DNA from 2 places in the Bacillus sp. PK5-006 genome. Region 1 is predicted to be linked to the other one. Evidence: predicted binding sites of a transcription regulator. Region 1 holds the regulator's gene; the other holds the start of a gene.
What was found. The regulator Rex, encoded in region 1, represses fermentation and respiration genes when NADH is low (regulators of the CRP and FNR family bind a similar motif). The targets are predictions, from matches to a motif close to TTGTGAAATATTTCACAA.
Positions count from the first base shown of each region.

Region 2: M1D84_RS17420 (L-lactate dehydrogenase) is a predicted target of Rex. The motif match lies at 2,008-2,025, and genes of this name have one in related genera.

Region 1 is NZ_CP096414.1:3,109,475-3,114,869, forward strand. Features, by position in the region: gene M1D84_RS15935 (CPBP family intramembrane glutamic endopeptidase) at 1-277, shown strand, start outside; gene M1D84_RS15940 (YdiK family protein) at 274-468, shown strand; gene M1D84_RS15945 (NUDIX hydrolase) at 525-1,151, shown strand; gene tatC (twin-arginine translocase subunit TatC) at 1,191-1,949, opposite strand; gene M1D84_RS15955 (twin-arginine translocase TatA/TatE family subunit) at 1,956-2,135, opposite strand; gene M1D84_RS15960 (redox-sensing transcriptional repressor Rex) at 2,163-2,816, opposite strand; gene moaC (cyclic pyranopterin monophosphate synthase MoaC) at 2,832-3,323, opposite strand; gene M1D84_RS15970 (ABC-F family ATP-binding cassette domain-containing protein) at 3,462-5,384, shown strand.
Region 2 is NZ_CP096414.1:3,427,508-3,432,902, reverse strand. Features, by position in the region: gene M1D84_RS17430 (M20 peptidase aminoacylase family protein) at 1-259, opposite strand, end outside; gene M1D84_RS17425 (YfcC family protein) at 413-1,843, shown strand; gene M1D84_RS17420 (L-lactate dehydrogenase) at 2,065-3,012, shown strand; gene M1D84_RS17415 (L-lactate permease) at 3,056-4,678, shown strand; gene M1D84_RS17410 (LacI family DNA-binding transcriptional regulator) at 4,928-5,395, opposite strand, start outside.

The DNA of each region.
Region 1 (5,395 bases):
TGTGATTTATGAAAAAACAAATTTCTTCTTTGGAGCACTTGCCAGTTCAGTGGTTTTCGCTGCTGTACACTATGATTTTCCCCATATCTTGCTCTATACCGCAATGGGCTTTACCTTTGCCTTTTTATATGCGAAAACAAAACGAATCATTGTTCCAATCGGCGCTCATATGCTGATGAATTCACTTGTTGTTCTTGTGCAGATTGAGCCAGTGAAAAAAATGATTGAAGAACAATCTCAAACCATGCAAATGATTATTGGAGGCTTTTTCTCATGAGAAACCCAGTCGTATGGGGCATCATTTATTTTGCCGTAGGTGTCGCTTTCACCTATATGGCCATTCAAAACCCAGGTGACATGTGGTCATTTTACAGCATTTTGCTGATGGTGTTTGCGGCCTATAATATCAATATCGCGCTTAAAATGTTTGCCTTCTCTGTCAAACTCAAAAAACAGCAGCAAAAATAAATCAAAAACCATTTTCCGCGTTTGGAAAATGGTTTTTTTATGGAGGACGTGTCTTCATGGAACATGAAAAACTTCGCATCTTCAATGATCAACATGAAACGATTGGAACTGCCGCTCGTTCAGATGTCCACTCCCAAGGTCTTTGGCATGAAACATTTCATTTTTGGCTTCTTAAAAAAGAGCATGGCACCGTATATCTCTATTTTCAGCTAAGAAGTCCCGCAAAAAAGGATTTTCCTTCTATGTTTGATATCACCGCAGCGGGCCATCTTCTCGCAGATGAACAGCCTTCTGATGGCTTGAGAGAGGTAGAGGAAGAACTTGGTCTTTCTATCCCTTTTGAGGACCTCACCTTTGCAGGTCTCATACAGGATGAAATCCATATGCCTTCGTTCATCGACCGTGAGTTCTGCCATGTGTACCTTTATATGAATCAAGAAGAGCACATGGAAGTTTATCTACAGAAAGAAGAAGTCGCTGGTCTGTACAGAGCCAAGCTGCTTGATGCACAGCAGCTGTTAACAGGAACATGTGAAAGAATTCGAATCAAGGGCTTTCAAGTTGATGCAAACGAAGAACGACGTGAGGAAAGCATCGAAGTGGGTGTTCATGATTTTGTCCAGCATGAGCCCGCCTATTATGAGCACCTCTTTCATGCGATCAATCAATTTCTTACGCAATAGAAAAAGCATCGTGATCCCTCATTGGATCATGATGCTTTTTTATGAGACATAGTGACTTTCTTTCTCCTCTGTTTGCTGCATTTTGCGGTAGGTCACTCTTGAAATGATAATGCTCACTTCGTATAAAACGAGCATTGGCAAGGTGACCATGAGGTGAGAAACAAGCTCTGGCGGTGTAATGAGTGCGGCAATGACAAGGAGGACAAAATAGGCATACTTTCGTATTTTTGATAAAAACATCGGTGTGATGATGCCAAGTCTTGTGAGAAACATCAACACGACGGGCATCTGAAACAAAAAGCCAAATGGAAGTGTTAACTGCATCAGAAATGTAAAATACTCATGAATCCCAATGACTTGCTCTACATTTAAATCATTCGACATTCGCATCATAAAGTCGACGACAAACGGAAACAAAATAAAATAAGAGAAAGCCACACCGCTCAAAAATAAAAGCAGTGCAATCGGAATGTAAGCAAGTGTCACCTTTCTTTCTTTCTCATATAAGCCAGGACTCACAAACGCCCACAGCTGATATAAAATAACGGGACACGTCAAAACCAAAGCAATGACAAATGCGAACTGCATAAACACGTACAGTGGATCTGTAAGCTTAAATGCGTTCAGCGTGAGTGTTGCCGCTTCATCGGTATTTTGTAAATACACAATGACCGGCTTAGCGAGAAAAAAACCAGCCACCATAAAGGCGACAAAAAACATCGCAATGATCACTAAACGTTTTCGCAGTTCCACAATATGCTCCATAAGCGGCATATCTTTGACATTCATGAAGCTCATCCTATTCTACTGATCTTCTTTTTTCTTTTTTTCTTCCTGATCATCAGCTAAGCCTTTTGTGGCATTTTTGAATTCACGTAATGTATCTCCTGCTGCTCTTCCTAATTCAGGAAGCTTTTTCGGCCCAAAAATAATGAGCGCTACAATCGCAATCAGAATCAAACTCCCAGGACCGATCGGACCCATTTGCTCCACCCCCTTTACCCCTTTTCGTCAGTCCTCCTGCGTAACAGAGTAATGCTTTAAGAAATACACAAGAGACTGAAGTTCAACCGCCAAATCTATATGATGAATTCGAATGTGTTCCGGCACATTCAATCGAGCCGGCGTAAAGTTAAGGATTCCTTTGATGCCAAGGGCAATCAAACGATCTGTAATGGATTGAGCTGCTACGGCAGGTACTGTCAAAATCGCAACAGGGATATCTCCTACCTCTTGAACATGCTCTTCAAGCTTATCCAAATCATAGACAGGCACGCCGCCTATCTCACTTCCTATTTTACTCTCATTGACGTCAAAAGCCATTGAAATTTTTGTATTATTATTTTTGATGAAATTATAGTGTAAAAAAGCAGTCCCTAAATTCCCGACACCGATGAGCATGACATTGGTCATTTCATCTTGGTCAAGGGTCTTTCTGAAGAAGGTCAAGAGATAATCGACATTATAGCCATACCCTTTCTTCCCAAGTGCACCAAAGTACGAAAAATCTCGGCGAATGGTGGCAGAATCCACTTTGACTGCATCACTAAGCTCAGCTGATGACACCCTTTGTTTTCCTGATGCATGCAGATTTTTTAAAAAACGGTAATATAGCGGCAAACGTTTGGCTGTCGCTTGTGGAATTTTTGACTGATCTATATTCATATAAGGTCCTCCAACTTAAATATCAGATGCTCTGTGAAAATCACCATTTTTCCCGCCTGTCTTTTCAATTAGATAGGTAGGACCGATGATCATGCCTTTATCAATCGCTTTGCACATATCGTAAACGGTCAGTGCACATACTGAAGCAGAAGTGAGCGCTTCCATCTCCACACCCGTACTTCCTTTTGTTTTTACCTGTACTTGTATGTTCAGGATGTGCGCATTTCCGTCTTCCTCCCAATTAAAGGAGATATCCACGCCTTTTAGTGCAAGCGGATGACACATTGGAATGATGGTAGATGTTTGCTTTGCTGCCATGATGCCAGCAACCTGTGCAACAGACAGCACATCTCCTTTTCCAATTTCACGTTGCTCTATTTTATGAAACACTTCTTTTATCATACGAACACTTGAAACAGCAACGGCGGTTCTCACTGTAGACGATTTGTCACTAATGTCGACCATCTTTGCTCTTCCCTGTTCGTTAAAGTGGCTAAATTGACTCATCTTTCAACGCTCCCTCACTCAAATGATACACTATTTTTTCCTATCTGTCTTTCATTTGAATATGGCGATTGTATGTAACATTTGCCGGTTTACTGCTGATAAGCTACACTTAACATATTATAGCAGAGGTGAAGTTACATGATGATTCTACAAGTGAATCAGCTGTCCAAATCGTTTGGCGCTGATACCGTTTTAACGAATATAAAATTGGAAGTCAAAGCAAGGGATCGCATTGCCATTGTAGGTCGTAACGGCGCAGGCAAATCCACGCTTTTGAAAATCATCGCCGGTCAAATGTCTTACGAGCAAGGTGAGATCATCAAACCAAAAGACCTATCGATCGGCTATTTAGCACAGCATACCGATGTAACGTCTACACGTACGCTAAAAGACGAATTATTATCGGTTTTTGATCATTTAAAAGAAATGGAACAAGAGATGAGAACCATTGAGGAGAAAATGGCTTCCTCCACAGGTTCTGAGCTGGAAGCCCTTATGAAAACCTATGACAGGCTTCAGCAGGAATTTAAAGATCAAGGCGGCTATCAATATGAAGCAGATGTCCGCTCCATTCTTCATGGACTCGGCTTTAGTCATTTTGAAGATGAGACAACCGTCCAATCCTTAAGCGGCGGTCAGAAAACCCGTCTAGCGCTTGGAAAGCTCTTGTTAATGAAACCAGAACTCTTAATTCTGGATGAGCCGACCAACCATTTAGATATTGATACCTTATCATGGCTGGAGCAGTATTTGCAAAATTATACAGGTGCCATTCTCATCGTGTCCCATGACCGCTATTTCTTAGACAAAGTCGTAAACCACGTCTATGAAGTCTCAAGAACTTCGATGAAAAAGTTTGCAGGGAACTATAGTAAGTATCTTGAGCTGAAAGCAGAGCAGCTCGAGCGGGATATGAAACTATACGAAAAGCAGCAAGAAGAGATCTCAAAGCTTCAGGATTTCGTGGATCGCAACCTGGCAAGAGCTTCAACTACAAAGCGCGCTCAAAGCAGACGCAAGCAGCTCGAACGAATGGATCGTTTAGATAAGCCTTTAGGTGACGAAAAATCCGCAAACTTTCATTTTGATATTACGAGACAAAGCGGCAATGATGTGCTGAAGGTACATGATCTCGATATTCGTTATGATGAAAAAACACCGCTCCTATCCTCTCTTTCTTTTCAGATTAAACGCGAGGATAGTGTGGCACTCATTGGTCCTAACGGGATCGGGAAATCAACCCTTTTAAAAACGTTAACGAACACATTAACACCAGTAAAAGGCGACATCACTTTTGGATCTCATGTCACGATCGGCTACTATGACCAAGAGCAAGCCAAACTGACATCCTCGAAAAAAGTGCTCAATGAGCTTTGGGATGACTATCCTCATATGAATGAAAAAGAAATTCGGACATGTTTAGGAAACTTCCTTTTTTCCGGTGATGACGTTTTAAAGCCTGTCCATGCATTAAGCGGTGGAGAAAAAGCACGCCTTGCACTGGCAAAGCTGATGCTCCAAAAAGCCAATTTTCTTATTCTTGATGAGCCGACAAACCATCTGGACTTAGATAGTAAGGAAATTTTAGAGAATGCACTAATCGATTATCCAGGAACCATCTTATTTGTCTCGCATGATCGTTATTTTATCAATCGTCTTGCTACGAAAGTATTTGAGCTGTCGCCTACAGAAACAAGAGAATATCTCGGTGATTATGACTACTATCTTGAAAAGAAAAATGAACAATTAGAGCTGGAAGCACTTCAAGAAAATGAGCCGCTTAAAAAACAAGCTGCACAGCCAGCAGAAAAGGCAAAGCTTTCTTATGCGGAAGAAAAAGAACTGAAAAAGAAAGAAAGACAAAAGCAGCGCAGAATCGAAGAAATTGAAGAACGCATTGCTGTCGTCGAAGACAAGCTCGGTGAAAATGAACAGCTGCTATGTGATCCTAATATTTTTCAAGATCACGAGAAGGTCCAATCCATTCAAACAGAAAATGATACGCTCAATCAAGAGCTGGAATCACTTTTTGCGGAGTGGGAAGAGCTTTCAGAAGCTTAAAGAGTGCCCTA
Region 2 (5,395 bases), 320 kb from region 1:
TGGCTTGAAACTCACCATCTACTTCCTGCCAAAGTGCATCAATATCAGCTCTCACAGCGACCACTGGTGCGCCTTCTCCAATTTCACCGATCACCCCTGTACAGTCGTCAAATGTTTGAGTTTTGCAGCCCAATTTTTTCAATATATCTTCAATATAAGCGGTCGTTTCTGTTTCTTCCCAGCTGATTTCTGGGTGGGCATGCAAGTGTTCAAAGATGTCTGTCACGGTTTGTTTCATTTCGTTTGTCAAAGTTGTCATGAGAAGCCTCCTTGCTGACAGATAATCTGCCAAAACATTATTTTAATGAAATAATATTGCTCTTAAATATCAACAGTGTTTATAATATAACACATCATTTGATTATTCTGAAAATTAAGTGAAATTCTGATCGGGACAAAGGGGTTTTGACACATGAAAACAGCGACAGTATCAGCACCAGAGAAACAAAAACGAAAACTTCAAATGCCAGATGCGTATGTTCTCTTATTTATGATTGCACTGATTTGTACAATAGCAACGTATTTTGTACCAGCGGGTGAGTTTGACCGAAAGACATCTGGGGAGATCACAACAGCCGTTCCTGGCAGCTATCACCGTATTGATCAATCACCAGTGAGTCCAGTTGGCTTTTTTACAGCGATACAAGAAGGAATGGTAGGGTCCTCTTCTATTATTTTTCTGATTCTATTTACAGGCGGAACCATTGCCATTTTGGAGAAGACAGGTGCTATTAACGGGATGATTCACCATGTCATCAGCCGGTTTCAAACGAAGCAATTATTGTTTATTTGTATTGTTGGGGGATTATTTTCAGTCCTTGGAACGACCGGAATTGTCGTGAACTCTGTCATTGGATTTATTCCAATCGGCATCATTGTAGCACGATCCTTGAAATGGGATGCTGTAGCAGGAGCGGCTGTCATATACATCGGCTGTTATGCAGGATTTAACGCAACGATTTTATCTCCATCTCCATTAGGTTTATCACAAACGATTGCAGAGCTGCCGATCTTTTCCGGCATTGGCCTGCGTGTCATTATTTATCTTTGTTTTCTTATTTCTAGTATTGTGTACATCTATTTATATACAAGACGTCTGAAGAATAAAGAAAAGGGAAGCATTCTTGGCGATCAATGGTTTCCTGCTAAGGGGCTTGGCGGAGCCGATGCGGAATCTGTGGACAAGCCTGCATTTACTGGCAGACATAAGCTGATTTTAGCAGTGTGCGGATTGTCACTTGGAGGTTTCTTATATGGCGCACTTCAGCTTGGCTGGACCGATAAGGAAATGGCGGGTGTGTTCATTTTTATGGCTATCGCTGCTGGCCTGCTCGGCGGTTTAGCGGCCAATGATATTGCGAAAACGTTTATTATTGGGTGCCAAAGCCTTGTATACGGCGCACTTATTGTTGGGATGGCACGCTGTATTTCGGTCATTTTAGAAAACGGGAAGCTGCTTGATACAGTGGTTAATGGCTTGGCGAGTATGCTGACAGGCTTTAGTCCAATCGCTGGTGCGATCGGGATGTATATTGCGAGTGCGCTTCTTCACTTTTTGATTTCATCAGGATCAGGAGAAGCTGTTGTCTTTATCCCGATTCTTGCGCCGCTCGCTGATTTAATGGGTATCACAAGACAGGTAGCTGTAGAAGCAGTGATGCTTGGCGAAGGGGTAGTCAACTGTATCAATCCGACTTCTGGTGTATTGATGGCTGTGCTTGCTGCAAGTGGTATACCTTATGTAAAGTGGCTGCGTTTTATGGTGCCGCTTGCCCTCATTTGGTTTGTCATCGGTCTTGTATTTATTTGTATCGGGGTCATGATCAACTGGGGACCTTATTAAATATGAATGTAGGAAGCTGCCGACGAGTGTTTGGCAGCTTTTTTCTTGTGGAAATATGTATGGAGCCAGCGCTTTGAAAGCACAATAAATGTGTTCACAAATTCGCTACATATTTTTTTTGAGCAGTCCCCTTGCAAAAGTTTGTGAAATGTTGCACAATATGAATGTGAAATACTTCACATAAGAAAAACAGCCTAGTTTTACTCAGGAGGATGAGATAAATGACAAACGAAAAAGTAAACAAAGTAGCCCTTATTGGAGCAGGTTTCGTCGGCAGCAGTTATGCCTTTACATTAATAAATCAAGCAATCACAGATGAATTGGTTGTCATCGATTTGAATCAAGACAAAGCAATGGGTGACGTGATGGATTTAAACCATGGAAAAGCATTTGCCCCGCATCCTGTGAATACATGGTATGGAGATTATGAGGATTGTAAGGATGCAGATATCGTCTGTATCTGTGCTGGTGCAAACCAAAAGCCAGGTGAAACAAGACTTGACCTTGTTGAGAAAAATTTAAATATATTTAAAGGCATTGTAGAAAACGTAATGAAAAGTGGATTTGATGGCATTTTCTTAGTTGCCACAAACCCAGTCGATATTTTGACATATGCGACTTGGAAATTCAGTGGACTTCCAAAAGAACGAGTGATTGGCAGTGGTACGACGCTTGATACGGCAAGATTTAGATACATGCTTAGTGAGTATTTTGAAGCAGCGGCACACAACGTGCATGCTTACATCATTGGCGAGCATGGAGATACAGAGCTTGCTGTTTGGAGTCATGCGAATATCGGAAGTGTACCAATTACAGAATTAATGAAGAGAAATGAGCAATACAAACAAGAAGACTTAGATGAAATCATGGAAAATGTTCGTCATGCCGCTTACCAAATCATTGAGAAAAAAGGCGCTACTTATTACGGCGTAGCAATGAGTTTAGCCCGCATTACAAGAGCGATCCTGCACAATGAAAACAGCATTTTAACTGTCAGCACTTACTTAGATGGAGAGTACGGAGCAGAAGATGTCTACATTGGTGTACCAGCCCTTGTGAATCGAAATGGTGCAACAGAAGTGATGGAGCTTGCTCTGGATGATACGGAGAAAGAAAAATTTGCACACAGTGTAAATGTGTTAAAAGAGATTTTGGCTCCTCATTTTTAATCAATCAAAAGCAACCTATCTGAGCAGAAAAGGATGAATCACTATGTGGCAGCAAATATATGATCCGTTTGGTAATGAATTCGTCAGTGCATTGGTGGCAATGCTTCCAATCTTGTTTTTTCTTCTTGCATTAACCGTTTTTAAGCTAAAAGGTGTTTTAGCCGCTTGTTTTACCTTAATCGTCAGTTTTGTAACAGCTGTTTTCTTCTTTCATATGCCAGTTGAAAAAGCATTATCTGCTGTGCTGCTCGGTATATCTAATGGGCTGTGGCCGATTGGATATATCGTCATCATGGCGGTATGGCTCTATAAAATTGCCGTGAAATCTGGTAAGTTCGATGTCATTCGATCTAGTATTGCAGGAATCTCTCAAGATCAACGTCTTCAGCTCTTATTAATTGGTTTTAGTTTTAACGCATTTTTAGAGGGCGCTGCTGGGTTTGGTGTACCGATTGCGATCAGTGCCGCTCTCTTAACAGAGCTTGGGTTTAAACCGCTGAAAGCTGCGATGCTCTGCTTAATTGCCAATGCTGCGTCTGGTGCATTTGGTGCTGTAGGCATTCCGGTGATTACAGGGGCGCAAATGGGCAATATGACGCCGCTTGCGTTATCTCAAACCCTTGTATATACGATCCCATTTATTTCATTCTGTATTCCGTTTCTCCTCATTCTGATTGTAGATGGATTGAAAGGGATCAAAGAAACTCTGCCAGCCTTGCTTGTTGTGAGTGGTACCTATGCTATTTTGCAAGCTGTCACAATGGTGACGATGGGTCCTGAGCTTGCCAATATTATTTCTGCTTTAGCAAGTATGGGAGTTTTGGCTTTATTTCTTCGGAAATGGCAGCCAAAACACATTTATCGTGAAGAAGGAGCGCCAGATATTGAACAGAAACAAACGTATCGCGGCGTTGAAATACTGAAAGCATGGTCTCCGTTCTATATTTTAACTGCTGTTATTACGGTATGGAGTCTGCCGGCATTTAAAGCATTGTTTGCTGTAGGAGGACCGCTTAACTGGACGACCATTTTAGTGAAAATGCCATTTTTACATCAGCAAATTGTGAAATTACCACCAATTGCACAAACGGAAACACCTATTGATGCGATCTTTAAAATTGATGTCATTAGTGCAACGGGGACCGCCATTCTGATTGCGGTCATGCTGACAGGGCTGTTTAGCAGACATATTACATTAACAGAAGGCGCTGTCTGCTTAAAAGCAGCGGTGAAAGAGCTTTGGGTTCCTGTTCTGACTATTTGTTTTGTTATGGGCTTTGCCAACCTAGCGAACTTTGCTGGATTAAGTTCAGCGATTGGACTTGCTCTTGCCAAAACGGGCGATTTGTTCCCGCTTGTCAGCCCGGTGCTTGGCTGGATCGGCGTGTTTATTACGGGGTCTGTCGTGAGTAACAACGCCTTATTCGGTAACCTTCAAGCGGTCACTGCTTCTCAAATCGGTTCACAGGCAGGTTTGTTAATTGGGGCGAATACGACCGGTGGTGTGATGGCGAAATTAATTTCTCCACAATCAATCGCTATCGCTACAGCAGCTGTTGGAGAAACAGGGAAAGAATCTGAGCTCTTCAAAAAGACCGTGAAGTACAGCTTCATCTTGCTCGGTATTGTATGTATATGGACATTCATTCTCGCTCAATTTGTATAGGTTGATAGATAGGTATAAAAAAGACTGAGATCTCTCTCAGTCTCAGCGTGTAGACAAACCCTCGCATTCTTTGTCAGGTCTGCGCTCCAGTGCTCACGAATGTTTCAATTCGCTCCGCTCAGGTGCTCGTCCTTCCTAGACTGCAAAGGTTTTCTATCACGCTGAAAAGAAGACAAAGGGCTAAAATAAAGATCATTTTAGCCCTTTGTCAACAATCTGAAGGACTGAGATCTCTCTCAGTCTTTTTCTTTATGTAGATTCTCTTGTCACGAGCCGGGTAGGCAGCTGGATATGTTCGCGCTGTAATGGTTTTTGATCTTGCAGGAGTGCGATCATTTGCTGTACAGACCGCTGGCCAAGCTCTACGATCGGTATGTCAATTGTGGTGATCGTTGGAGCAGTCACCTCACAAATGTCTTGGTTGTCATAGCCGATGACCGCTAGATCCCCGGGGATTTGATAGCCGTATGAAATAGCCTGTTTAATGAGTCCTGCTGCGACTTGATCATTGCCGGTGAAAATGGCATCAGGCGCTTCCTTCATGTGATGGATGACCTCCATTAAACGAAAGCCGTCTTCAATGGTAAAAGCCTCTCCAAACAGCCAATCATCTTGCAGCGGCAAACCGTGAGCAGAGAGTGCATCAAGATAGCCCTGTTTCCTTTGTTTCTGCGCTTCACTGCTTTCTGTATCAAAGCAAAACCCAATCGATTTTCG